One region of the Xylophilus rhododendri genome, then DNA from elsewhere that is predicted to be linked to it. Evidence: predicted binding sites of a transcription regulator. Region 1 holds the regulator's gene; the other holds the start of a gene.

What was found. The regulator HrcA, encoded in region 1, represses chaperone genes, less so after heat shock. The targets are predictions, from matches to a motif close to TTAGCACTCNNNNNNNNNGAGTGCTAA.
Region 2: a site for HrcA is predicted at 4,557-4,583, ahead of GT347_RS09770 (co-chaperone GroES). Genes of this name have one in related genera too.

Annotation. Positions count from the first base shown of each region.
Region 1 covers NZ_CP047650.1:3,566,039-3,572,772, reverse strand. Annotated here, with positions in the region: gene GT347_RS16560 (CoA-acylating methylmalonate-semialdehyde dehydrogenase) at 1-1,302, opposite strand, end outside; gene GT347_RS16555 (LysR family transcriptional regulator) at 1,432-2,349, shown strand; gene hrcA (heat-inducible transcriptional repressor HrcA) at 2,333-3,337, opposite strand; gene GT347_RS16545 (NAD kinase) at 3,377-4,267, shown strand; gene recN (DNA repair protein RecN) at 4,273-5,937, shown strand; gene rapZ (RNase adapter RapZ) at 5,915-6,734, shown strand, end outside.
Region 2 covers NZ_CP047650.1:2,115,656-2,122,389, reverse strand. Annotated here, with positions in the region: gene tal (transaldolase) at 1-697, shown strand, start outside; gene pgi (glucose-6-phosphate isomerase) at 728-2,257, shown strand; gene groL (chaperonin GroEL) at 2,445-4,097, opposite strand; gene GT347_RS09770 (co-chaperone GroES) at 4,151-4,444, opposite strand; gene GT347_RS09765 (diguanylate cyclase) at 4,631-5,665, opposite strand; gene GT347_RS09760 (PDC sensor domain-containing protein) at 5,662-6,243, opposite strand; gene GT347_RS09755 (hypothetical protein) at 6,465-6,734, shown strand, end outside.

The DNA of each region.
Region 1 (6,734 bases):
GCGCGCCGCCGCGCCGGACTGGGTGAACAGGGCCACGCCGTTGCCGTTGGGGTTGGCGTTGACGAAGGCGATGGCTTCGTCGAGCGTTTCCGCGCTGGCCAGGGCCAGCACCGGGCCGAAGACTTCCTGGTCGTAGACGGCCTGGCCGGGCTTGACGCCGCTGAAGATGGTCGGGCCGATGAAGTTGCCTTCCTGGTAGTTCCTGACCTGGACCTGGCGGCCGTCGAGTTCCAGCTTTGCGCCATCGGCGATGCCGCGTTCGATCAGGCCTTCCACCCGCTGGCGTGCGGCGCGCGAGACGACCGGGCCGACATCGGTGCCGGCCTCGACGCCAGCGCCCACCTGCAGGGTGCGGGCCTTGGCCACCAACTCGGGAATCCATTCCCGCGCCTGCCCCACCAGCACCGCCACCGACACCGCCATGCAGCGCTGGCCGGCGGCGCCGAAGGCCGCGCCGGCCAGGGCGTTGAGGGTCTGCTCCTTGTTGGCGTCGGGCAGCACCACCGCATGGTTCTTGGCGCCCATCATGCATTGGGCGCGTTTGCCCGCCAGGGTGGCGCGCTGGTAGACATGGGTGCCGACGCGGGTGGAGCCGACGAAGGAGATCGCCTTGATGTCGGCATGGTCGCAGAGGGCGTTGACCACCGTCTCGCCGCCATGCACCACGTTGAGCACGCCGGCGGGAATGCCGGCCTGCAGCGCCAGCTCGACCAGGCGCATGGTGACCATCGGGTCCTGCTCGGAGGGCTTCAGGACGAAGGTGTTGCCGCAGGCGATGGCCATGGGGAACATCCACAGCGGGATCATGGCGGGGAAGTTGAAGGGCGTGATGCCGGCGCACACGCCCAGGGGCTGCAGCACGGTGTAGGTGTCCACCCCGCCGGCCACGTTGTTGGCCAGCTCGCCCAGCTGCAGGTTGCCGATGGCGGCGGCGTGCTCCACCACCTCCAGGCCGCGGAACACATCGCCTTCGGCATCGGCCAGGGTCTTGCCCTGCTCGGCGGTGAGCAGGGCGGCCAGCTCGGCCATGTGTTCGCGGATCAGCTGCTGGTACTTCAGGAAGATGCGGGCGCGGGTGCCGATGGCGGTCTTGCGCCAGGTCACGAAGGCCTTCTGGGCGGCGGCGACGGCGGCATCCACCTCGGCGACGGTGGCGAAAGGCACGCGGGCCAGCACTTCCTGGGTGGCGGGGTTGACCACGTCGCGCCATTCGGTGCTGGTGGATTCGACGAATTCGCCACCGATCAGCAGCTTGACGGTGGGCGGCTGGGCCTGCGGCAGCGAGGCCGGAAGTGCGGACATGGGTGTCTCCTGTTGGTGTCTCGAAGGCGCATCGTATGCCTGCAAAATTGCCGCCACAACAGGGAAAATGGCAGGCTCTCCTTGCAGATTTGCAGGGCCACCGAACCGGGCGATCACATCGGAAACCACATGGACTGGGACAACCTGCGCTTCTTCCTGGAAACCGCCCGGGCCGGCACCCTGGCCGCCGCCGCGCGCCGGCTGGAGGTGGACCACACGACGGTGTCGCGCCGCATCCAGGCCCTGGAGAAATCCCTGGGCCGGCCGCTCTTCGTGCGCAGCGCCACCGGCTTCACGCCCACCGAGGCCGGGCGCGAACTGCTGCCCCATGCCCAGGCGATGGAGGCCGCCGGCCGCGCCATCGATGCCGACCGCGCCGCCCACCGGCCGAATGGCGAGCTGGCCGGCGCGGTGCGCATAGGCACCACCGAGGGATTCGGCTCGGCGGTGCTGGCGCCGCGGCTGGCGGCCTTCACCGCCGGGCAGCCGCGGCTGGTGATCGACCTGCTGGCGGTGCCGCGCACGGTGAACCTGGGGCGGCGCGAGGCCGATATCGTGGTGGGGCTGGAGCGGCCGGCGCGCGGCGAAGTCATCGCGGTGCGGCTGTGCGATTACCAGCTGCGGCTCTATGCGGCGCGGAGCTATCTGGATGCCCGCCCGCCGATCACCCGCGGCGAGGACCTGCAGCAGCATCCCTTCGTCGGCTATATCGACGAGCTGCTCTTCAGCCGCGAACTGCAGTACCTGCGCGAACTGGGCTCGCCGCGCCGCTTCGCGGTGCGCAGCACCAGCATCGTGGCGCAGTGGCAGGCGGTGGCGGCGGGCGCGGGGCTGGGCGTGCTGCCGGTCTTCCTGGCCGGGGCGGATGCACGCCTGCGGCCGGTGCTGCCGGAGCAGACCCGCTTCACCCGCACCTTCTGGATGTCGATGCCGGTGGAGAACAAGGGCCTGCCGCGCATGCAGGCGGTGTGGGAGATCCTCAAGCAGATCGCGGCCGACAGCGCGCCCCTGCTGATGGGCGGGCAGCCGCCTACTTCGGATGGCTGAGGGCGTTGCCCAGCAGCTTGGAGGTGATGTCCACGATCTGGATCATGCGGTCGTAGGCCATGCGGGTCGGCCCGATCACACCCAGCGTTCCCACCACCTGGCCGTTGACCTCGTAGGGCGCGCTGACCACCGAGAGTTCCTCGATCGGCACCGTGCGGCTTTCGCCGCCGATGTAGATACGCACGCCCTGGGCCTGGTCGGACACTTCCAGCAGCCGCATCAGCTCGGCCTTCTGCTCGAAAAGGTCGAAGGCCCGGCGCAGCTGGCCCATGTCGCTGGAGAAATCGCTGACGGCCAGCAGGTTGCGTTCGCCGGAGATGACCACCTCGTCGGCCGCCACCGATGCATCGGGGCTGGGCGCCACCGCCGCCTGCATCAGCCCGGCGATCTCGGCCTGCAGCGCCTGCACTTCGGAACGCAGGCGCTCGCGCACCTGCTCCATCGCCATGCCGGCGTAGTTCTGGTTGAGGAAGTTGGCTGCCTCGACCAGGCGCGGCTGGGCCACGTCGGTCTCGGTGATGACCACCCGGTTCTGCACATCGCCCTCGGGCGAGACGATGATGACCAGGATGCGCCGCTCCGACAGCCGCAGGAACTCGATGTGGCGGAACACCGAGGCGCGGCGCGGCGCCATCACCACGCCCACGAACTGCGACAGGTTGGACAGCACCTGGGCGGCGTTGGCGATGACCTTCTGCGGCTGGTCGGGCACCAGGGCGGGGTGTTCGGTGAACACGCTGCGCTGGGCGGTGAGCATGGTGTCGACGAAGAGGCGGTAGCCCCGGGCGGTGGGAATGCGGCCGGCGGAGGTGTGCGGGCTGGCGATCAGGCCGAGGTCTTCCAGATCGGCCATCACGTTGCGCACGGTGGCGGGCGACAGTTCGATGCCGGTGGCGCGCGACAGTGTGCGCGAACCGACGGGCTGGCCGTCCGCGATGTACCGCTCCACCAGGGCTTTGAGCAGCAGCTTGGCACGGTCATCTAGCATCGGCGGATTCTAGACTTTGGCATGGTGTAATTTCCCGATATGAACACGCATTTTCGCCACGTAGCGCTGGTCGGCAAATACTTCGTGCCCGTCGGCGAGGCGCAGGCCGATACGGTGCGCGCCACGATGGCCGAAATTGCCGCCTTCCTCCACGGCCAGGGCTGCCGCGTGTCCATGGAAGCCGCCACCGCCGCCGGCAGCGGCCTGGATTTCCCCGCGCTGGATGCCGAAGGCATAGGCCGCGAATGCGATCTGGCCCTGGTGGTGGGCGGCGACGGCACCATGCTGGGCATAGGGCGCGAGCTGGCGCAGTACGCCACGCCGCTGATCGGCATCAACCAGGGCCGGCTGGGCTTCATCACCGACATCGCGCTGGACAACTACGCCAACACCCTGGCGCCCATGCTGGCCGGCCTCTACACCGAGGACCGCCGCAGCCTGATGGAGGCGCAGGTGATCCGCGAGGGCAAGGTGGTGTTCGAGGCACCGGCGATGAACGACGTGGTGGTCAACCGCGGCGCCACCTCCGGCATGGTGGAGCTGCGGGTGAAGGTGGACGGCCATTTCGTGGCCAGCCAGCGGGCCGACGGGCTGATCATCGCCTCGCCCACCGGCTCGACCGCCTATTCGCTGTCGGCCGGCGGGCCGATGCTGCATCCCTCGCTGCCGGGATGGGTGCTGGTGCCGATCGCGCCGCACATGCTGTCCAACCGCCCCATCGTGCTGGCCGATGCCAGCGAGATCGAGGTGGAGCTGGTGGCCGGCCGCGGCGCCAGCGCCAATTTCGACATGCAGTCGCTGGCCTCGCTGCTGCACGGCGACCGGGTGCTGGTGCGGCGCTCGCAGCACCAGGCGCGTTTCCTCCATCCGCTGGGCTGGAACTATTTCGACACCCTGCGCAGGAAGCTGCACTGGAACGAGGGAGCCTGACGGCCGTGGCACTCAAACACATCGCCCTGCGCGACTTCGTCATCGTGCATGCCCTGGAGCTGGACCTGTCCTCCGGCTTCACCGTGCTCACCGGCGAGACCGGCGCCGGCAAGTCCATCCTGATCGACGCGCTGCAGCTGGCGCTGGGCAGCCGGGCCGAGGCGGCCGTGGTGCGCGAAGGCGCGGCGCGGGCCGAGATCAGCGCCGAATTCGACGACGTGGCCGCCCTGAACGGCTGGCTGGAGGATGCCGGCTACGAGGCGGGCGACACCCTGCTGCTGCGCCGCACGGTGGATGCGCAGGGCAAGAGCCGCGCCTGGGTCAACGGCAGCCCGGCCACCGCCGCGCAGCTGCGCGAGCTGGGCGAGCATCTGGTCGACATCCACGGCCAGCATGCCTGGCAGAGCCTGACCCGGCCGGATGCGGTGCGCGGCCTGCTCGATGCCTACGCGGGGGTGGACGTGCAGCCGATGCAGTCGCGCTGGAGCGCCTGGCGCGCCGCCCAGCGCACGCTGGAAGAAGCCCGCACGGCGCAGGATTCGCTGCAGCGCGAGCGTGAACGGCTGTCCTGGCAGATCGGCGAGCTCGACAAACTGGCGCCCGGCGCCGAGGAATGGCCGGAACTCAATGCCGAGCACAGCCGGCTGTCGAATGCGCAGGCGCTGATCGATACCGCGCAGTCGGCCCTGCAGGCGCTGGAGGGGGACGACGGCGGCGCCACTTCGCAGCTGTCGCGTGCGCATTCGCTGCTGCAGGCGCAGGAGGAGCTGGATCCGGAATTCAAGGCGCTGGCCGAGGAGCTGTCCGCCAGCCTGGCGCAGGCCGAGGACGCGGTGCATTCGCTGCATGCCTGGCTGCGCCGTACCGATCCCGATCCACGCGCGCTGGCCGGGCTGGACGAGCGCCTGTCCTCCTGGGTCACGCTGGCCCGCCGCTACCGCCGCACGCCGGAACAATTGCCGGTGCTGCTGGCCGGCTGGCGCGAGGAACTCGCCCGGCTGGATGCGGCCACCGACCTGGAGGCGCTGCAGGCCGCCGAAGCGGCCGCCGACAAGGCTTTCAAGACCGAGGCCCGCAAGGTCTCGCAGGCCCGCACCAAGGCCGCGCCCCGGCTGTCGCGCGAAGTGACGCAAGCCATGCAGGGCCTGGGCATGCAGGGCGGCCGTTTCGAGGTGGACCTGCAGAACAGCGAGGCACCGGCCGCAGGCGGCATGGAAGAGGTCGCCTTCCTGGTGGCCGGCCATGCGGGCAGCACACCGCGGCCGGTGGGCAAGGTGGCCTCGGGCGGCGAACTCTCGCGCATCGCGCTGGCCATCGCCGTCACCACCAGCCGGCTGGGCACGGCGCAGACGCTGATCTTCGACGAGGTCGATTCCGGCGTCGGCGGCACCGTGGCCGACACCGTCGGCCAACTGATGCAGCAGTTGGGCCGCGACCGCCAGGTGCTGGCCGTGACCCATCTGCCCCAGGTCGCCGCCTGCGCCAACCACCATCTGGTGGTGGCCAAGCAGCGCGGCCGCAGCGGCGCCACCGGCAGCGAGGTGGCTCCCGCCAGCGGCGAGGAACGGGTGGCCGAACTGGCCCGCATGCTGGGCGGCGACCGGCCTTCGGGCACCAGCCGCGCCCATGCACGCGACCTGCTGCAGCATGCGGGAGCGGCCGCGCCATGAACATCCATGCCCCAAGCCGCCGGCCCTGGAACTGATCCTGATCACCGGCGTGTCCGGCTCGGGCAAGTCGGTGGCGCTCAATGCGCTGGAAGACGCCGGCTATTACTGCGTGGACAACCTGCCGCCCGACCTGCTGCTGCCCTTCGCGGCGCTGGAACAGCGCCAGCGCGCACCGCGGGTGGCGGTGGCCATGGACGCCCGCAGCGCCTCGGCCCTGCCCCTGGTGCCGCAGCAGCTGGCCATGCTGCGCGCCCAGGGCGTGGCGGTGCGGCTGCTCTTCCTCGATGCCAGCAACGACACCCTGGTGCGCCGCTACTCGGAGACCCGCCGCCGCCATCCGCTGTCGCGCCGCGACATCGCCGACCAGCAGCTGGCGCTGGTCCAGGCGATCGAGCTGGAGCGCGAACTGCTGGCCGAGCTGCGCGAACAGGCGCATGTGGTCGATTCCAGCCTGATGCTGCGGGCGCAGCTGCAGCGCTACATCAAGACCATCATCACCGCGCCGGCCGACCAGCTGCTGCTGGTGTTCCAGTCCTTCGCCTTCAAGCGCGGCACGCCGGTGGATGCGGACTTCATCTTCGATGTGCGCATGCTGCCCAATCCGCATTACGAGGCCGAACTGCGTCCGCTCACCGGCCGCGATGCGCCGGTGATGGCATTCCTCAGCGGCCAGCCCGATGTGGAACGCATGTTCAGCGATATCTCCGGCTTCGTCGGCGGCTGGCTCGATCCGCTGGCGCGCGACCACCGCAGCTATGTCACCGTGGGCGTGGGCTGCACCGGCGGCCAGCATCGCT
Region 2 (6,734 bases), 1.5 Mb from region 1:
GGGCCGCGTCTCCACCGAGGTCGATGCACGCCTGTCCTTCGACGAGGAAGCCACCTACAGCCGGGGCGAACGCCTGATCGAACTGTACGAAGGCGCCGGCGTGCACATCGACCGGGTGCTGATCAAGGTGGCCGCCACCTGGGAAGGCATACGCGCGGCCGAGCGCCTGGAGCGCCGCGGCATCCGCACCAACCTCACCCTGCTGTTCTCCTTCGCCCAGGCCGTGGCCTGCGCGGCGGCGGGCGTGCAGCTGATCTCGCCCTTCGTCGGCCGCATCTACGACTGGCACAAGAAGACCGCCGGCAGCGCCTGGGACGAGGCGGCCCGCTCCGGCGCCCACGACCCCGGCGTGCAGTCGGTGCGCCGCATCTACGAGCACTACAAGCACTTCGGCATCCGCACCGAGGTGATGGGCGCGAGTTTCCGCAACATCGGCCAGATCACCGCCCTGGCCGGCTGCGACCTGCTCACCATCAGCCCCGAACTGCTGGCCCAACTGGCCGCCAGCGAGGCCCCGCTGCAGCGCGCGCTCGACCCCGAGGCCGCGAAGTCGATCGCGCTCGACGCCGTCGAATACGACGAAGCGGGCTTCCGCTACGCCCACAACGAAGACGCCATGGCCACCGAGAAGCTGGCCGAAGGCATCCGCGCCTTCGCCGTCGATGCCGCCAAGCTCGACGCCCTGCTGCTGGCCTGATCCGACAACCCTCCCAATCCGAATCCCACGATGAGTCTTGTGCGCTGCGACCAAACCGATGCCTGGAAAAACCTGCGGACCCATTTCGATGGAAGCGCCCGCGATTTCGATGCCCGCCACGCCTTCATCGCCGACCCGGCGCGCTTCGACACGCTGAGCCAGGAGGCGCCTCACCTCTTCGCCGACCTGTCGAAGAACCGCATCGACGCCGAAGCCGAGACCCTGCTGCTGCAGCTGGCGCGGGAATGCGGCCTGGAGGCGCGACGCGACGCCATGCTGGCCGGCGAAGCCATCAACAGCACCGAGGGCCGCGCGGTGCAGCACACCCGCCTGCGCGAGCCGGGCACCGACGACAGCGAAGTCGCATCCGTGCGGCAAGCCATGCTGGCCTACGCCGAGCAGGTGCGCGGCGACCTGCACATCACCGACATCGTCAATATCGGCATCGGCGGCTCCGACCTGGGCCCGCAGATGGCGGTGCTGGCGCTGGAGGAATTCCGCGCGCCGGCCAAGCGCCTGCACTTCGTCTCCAACGTCGACGGCCATGAACTGGCCGGCGTGCTGGCCGGCCTGAAGGCGGAGAACACCCTGTTCCTGGTCTCGTCCAAGACCTTCACCACCATCGAGACCATGACCAACGCGCAGAGCGCCAAGGCCTGGTTCGAGGCGGCCGGCGGACGCGACATCGCCCGCCATTTCGCCGCCCTCACCACCAACGTGGAGGCCGCGGCCGAGTTCGGCATCACCACCACCTTCGGTTTCTGGGACTGGGTGGGCGGCCGTTATTCGATGTGGTCGTCCATCGGCCTGAGCCTGGCGATCGCCATCGGCGCCAAGGCCTTCGAGGACCTGCTGGCCGGCGCGAACGCGATGGACGCGCATTTCCGCACGGCCCCCCTGGAGCGCAACCTGCCGGTGCGCCTGGGCCTGCTGGACATCTGGTACCGCAACTTCCACGGCTTCACCAGCCGCTGCGTCGCCCCCTACGCCCAGGCCCTGCGCCGCCTGCCCGCCTACCTGCAGCAACTGGAGATGGAGAGCAACGGCAAGCGCGTGGACCTGAACGGCGAGCCGGTCCCCTTCTCCACATCGCCAGTCGTCTGGGGCGAGCCCGGCACCAACGGCCAGCACGCCTTCTTCCAGATGCTGCACCAGGGCACCGACGTGGTCCCCCTGGAATTCATCGCCATCCGCGACGCCGCCCACGACCTGCCCGGCCACCACCCCAAGCTCCTGGCCAACGCCCTGGCCCAGGCCCAGGCGCTGCTGCAAGGCAAGCAGGACGAGGGCGGCCACAAGCATTTCCCCGGCAACCGCCCCAGCACCTTCTTCGTCCTGGAAAAGCTGACCCCCGCATCGCTGGGAGCCTTGATCGCCCTCTACGAACACCGGGTCTTTGTCAGCGGCGCGATCTGGGGCATCAACAGCTTCGACCAATGGGGCGTGGAACTGGGCAAGGTCCTGGCAAGAGACATAGAGCCAAGGCTGGAAACAGGCGACACAACAGCCCTGGACCCCTCCACAGCCGGCCTGCTGGCCAGACTGCGCCAGCCAAGCTAAAGAAAGCCAGCACCCAAAGAAAAACCCCCGCCGGTCAAAGACCGCGGGGTTTTTTCAATGGCGTCGGCTTACGCAGCGCCGTGTTCCGAGTAGAGCCGCGCCAGGGTCTCCCTGGCGCAGGCGAAGCCTCCCCCTCGGGGGTGGCGTTACACGGAGCGAAGCGCAGTGAAAAGCCGGGGGGCCGACATTACATTCCCATGTCGCCCATGCCACCCATGCCACCCATGCCGCCGCCAGGCATGCCGCCGGCGCCAGCTTCGTCCTTCGGTGCTTCGGCGACCATGGCTTCGGTCGTCAGCAGCAGCGAAGCGACCGATGCTGCGTTCTGCAGGGCAGTACGCGTCACCTTGGTCGGGTCCAGGATGCCCATTTCGATCATGTCGCCATAGGTGTCGTTGGCGGCGTTGAAGCCGTAGTTGCCCTTGCCTTGCAGCACGGCATTGACCACCACGCTCGGCTCGCCGCCGGCGTTGTAGACGATCTCGCGCAGGGGCGCTTCGATGGCCTTCAGGATCAGCTTGATGCCGGCGTCCTGGTCGGCGTTGTCGCCCTTGATCTCGCCAGCAGCCTGCTTGGCACGCAGCAGAGCCACGCCGCCGCCAGCCACGATGCCTTCTTCGACGGCTGCGCGGGTTGCGTGCAGGGCGTCTTCGACACGGGCCTTCTTTTCCTTCATTTCGACTTCGGTGGCAGCGCCGACCTTGATCACGGCAACACCGCCGGCCAGCTTGGCCACGCGCTCTTGCAGCTTTTCACGGTCGTAGTCGCTGGTCGCTTCCTCGATCTGGATGCGGATCTGCTTGACGCGGGCTTCGATGTCGGCGGCAACACCGGCGCCATCGATGATGGTGGTGTTTTCCTTGCCCACTTCGATGCGCTGGGCCGAGCCCAGGTCGGCCAGGGTGACCTTTTCCAGGGTCAGGCCGACTTCTTCGGCGATGACCTTGCCGCCCGTCAGGATGGCGATGTCTTCCAGCATGGCCTTGCGGCGGTCGCCGAAGCCAGGAGCCTTGACAGCCACGACCTTCAGGATGCCGCGGATGGTGTTGACCACCAGCGTCGCCAGGGCTTCGCCTTCGACTTCTTCAGCGATGATCAGCAGCGGACGGCCAGCCTTGGCGACCTGTTCCAGCACCGGCAGCAGATCGCGGATGTTGCTGATCTTCTTGTCGAACAGCAGGACGAACGGGTTGTCCAGCAGCGCGGCTTGCTTCTCGGGGTTGTTGATGAAGTAGGGCGACAGGTAGCCGCGGTCGAACTGCATGCCTTCGACGACGTCGAGTTCGTTGTCCAGGGACTTGCCGTCTTCGACGGTGATCACGCCTTCCTTGCCGACCTTGTCCATCGCGTCGGCGATGATCTTGCCGATGGATTCGTCGGAGTTGGCCGAGATGGCGCCAACCTGGGCGATTTCCTTGGAGGTGGTGGTGGCCTTGGAGGCAGCCTTGAGCTGGGCGACCAGGGCGGTGACCGCCTTGTCGATGCCGCGCTTCAGGTCCATCGGGTTCAGGCCGGCGGCAACGTACTTGCTGCCTTCGCGCACGATGGCTTGTGCCAGGACCGTGGCGGTGGTGGTGCCGTCACCAGCGTTGTCGCTGGTCTTGGAGGCCACTTCCTTCACGAGCTGGGCGCCCATGTTCTGCAGCTTGTCCTTGAGTTCGATTTCCTTGGCCACGGACACACCGTCCTTGGTCACGGTGGGGGCGCCGAAGGAGCGCTCCAGCACCACGTTGCGACCCTTGGGGCCGAGCGTGACCTTGACCGCGTTGGCCAGGATGTTCACGCCTTCGACCATGCGTGCGCGGGCGTCGCCGCCGAAGACTACGTCTTTTGCTGCCATGATTAATTACTCCGGAATTCTGTGAAAAGGGATGAGAAGGGGCGAGGGCTGGATCAGCCTTCGACGACCGCGAACAGGTCTTCTTCCTTCATGACCAGCAGCTCGTCGCCGTTGACCTTGACGGTCTGGCCCGAGTACTTGCCGAACAGGACACGGTCGCCGACCTTGACGCCGGGAGCCGACAGCTCGCCCTTGTCGTTCTTCTTGCCCGGGCCGACGGCCAGGACTTCGCCCTGGTCCGGCTTCTCTGCAGCGTTGTCGGGGATGATCAGACCGGAGGCGGTCTTGGTTTCTTGTTCGAGGCGCTTGACGATCACGCGATCGTGCAGAGGGCGAAGGTTCTTCATTGCATCTCCTTGGAGGAAGCCGAAACAACAGGGTTTTGTCGGGAGCCGAGAGGCGGCGCAACAGCACCGCCTTGGCATCGCCGGGGAGTCGCCAACCACCATTTCGGTTTTGTTGGCACTCGTCCCCGGCGAGTGCTAATCATAGCGACGTTTTGTCGGGTTTCAAGCGGGCCGACGCTGGCCGCTTCAGCTGCCGTGCAACTGGATCCGGTTGCGGCCGGCCGCCTTTGCCTGGTAGAGGGCGGCATCCGCGGCATTGAGCATCTCCAGCGGCAGATCCTCGGGTTGCGGCGTCCAGGCGGCCACGCCCAGGCTGACCGTCACCTGCCCCGCGTCGCTGCCGGCGTGGACGATGCGCAGGTCCGCCACGGCGTTGCGGGCGGTCTCTGCCACGCAGAGCGCGCCCGCCGCGCCGGTCTCGGGCAGCAGCAGCACCATCTCCTCGCCGCCGTAGCGGGCCACCAGGTCTTCCGGGCGCCGTATCGAGGAACGCAATGCCGTGGCGATGCGCTTGAGGCATTCGTCGCCGGCGGGGTGGCCGTACAGGTCGTTGAATTGCTTGAAGTGGTCCACGTCGATCATGACGATGGCCAGCGGCCGCTGGATGCGCTGGCATTGGGCGAAGACCTTTTCCAGCCGCATGTCGAAATAGCGCCGGTTCGGTATGCCGGTCAGGCCGTCGTCGCGCGCCATGTGGGCCAGTTTTTCGTTGGCGGTGCCGAGTGCGTCCCGGGCCTGGCGCAGTCCGGCTTCGGCCCTGGCGCGCAACTGCATGGAGCGGATCAGGAAATGGCCGGCCACGGCGATGACGGCGCACAGCGACAGCATGACCGCCGTCAGGATCAGCGCGCCCCGGCGCCATTCGCCCAGCGCTTCGTCCTTGCCGGTGGCCACGGCGACGAGCACCGGGTAGTTGCGCGCGTGGTCGAAATTGATCATGCGCACGGTCTGGTCGAAGGGCGAGAGCTGTTCGAGCGAGCCGGAAGCCTGGCGCGCGGCCTGTTCCATGAGCGGCGAGGCCGGCATCTGGCGGCCGATGTCGGCCTGGACATGGGGGATGCGCAGCATCAGCCGGTCGGTCAGCACCAGGGCGATGGCGCCTTCCTGGCCGATATGGAACTGGGCCAGCAGTTGCTGGAAATACTTCAGGTGCAGCGTCGCCAGGGCCACGCCGGCGAATTGCCCGTTCGCGTCGTTGAGCCGGCGCGAGAGCGGAATCACCCATTCGCCCGAGGAGCGGCTCGCGACCGGCGTGCCCAGCCGGCTGGCGGTGCTGGGTCGTCGCGGTGGTGGATGAAATAGTCCCGGTCGGCATTGTTGCGGCCCTCGTTGGACAGGGCCTCGGAGGTCACCAGCCAGCGGCCGTCGGCGCCGAAGACATAGAGGCCCTGCAGCTGCTCCACCCGGGCGACCTTGTTGACCAGGGTCGGCTGCAGCCGCTCCAGGGCCTGGGGCGACAACTCCGCGCTTTCCAGGTCGAACACGGTGTCGTCCAGCACATGCTCGACATCGGAGAGCGCCGAATCGACCTGCTGGGCCACCGAACGGGCGAGGTTGCCGTTGGCCTGGGAGATCTGCGCCGTCTCGTAACCACGCGCCACCGAGACCAGCCAGCCGTTGAGGCAGATCAGCGCCAGGCAGACGAAGGCGATCAGCAGCTGGGTGGCGCGCACCGCATTGCCGCGCAGGCCGCCGGCCGCCCGCTGGGAGGCGGTGCTGCGGGCCAGGCCGCCGTCCAGCGCGTCGAGGTCGGTGCCGGAGTCGGCGGACGGCGGCGGTGGTGGGGAGGGCGCTGTCATTGCATCAGCGGGGAGGGGCCATGGAAGGACTGCGCAGCGACGGGGCTGGGATGGACGGGCCGATGGTACGGCGGTCCTCGCCGCCGCGGCGTCATCCGCAGGCGCACGTCGGGTCTTTCGGTTTGTCGAATCGTTAACAAAACATGGCCGGACGGCGGCGGGCGCCAGCGCTGTAATCCGCAGTGCTGCGACGAATGCGATGAATGCGACGAAGGCTTCCCATGCGCTTTTCCCCTTCCACAGCCCTGCTGCTGGCGACCGTGGCCTGCGCGGCGGCCCTGGCCAGCGGCGCCTGCCAGGCCGCGGATCCCAGCCGCTGGACCCTGTATGCCGGCCAGCTGGTGGCCAACGACCTGCCGCCCTTCGCCTTCGACGCGGTGCGCGGGCGCCTGGACTGGCGCGACTCGTATTTCCTCGGCGGCAGCTGGCTCGAACCGGTCGGCACGCCGCCGTGGCTGGGCGGCTTTTTCGGCTCGCTCGGCATGCAGCCG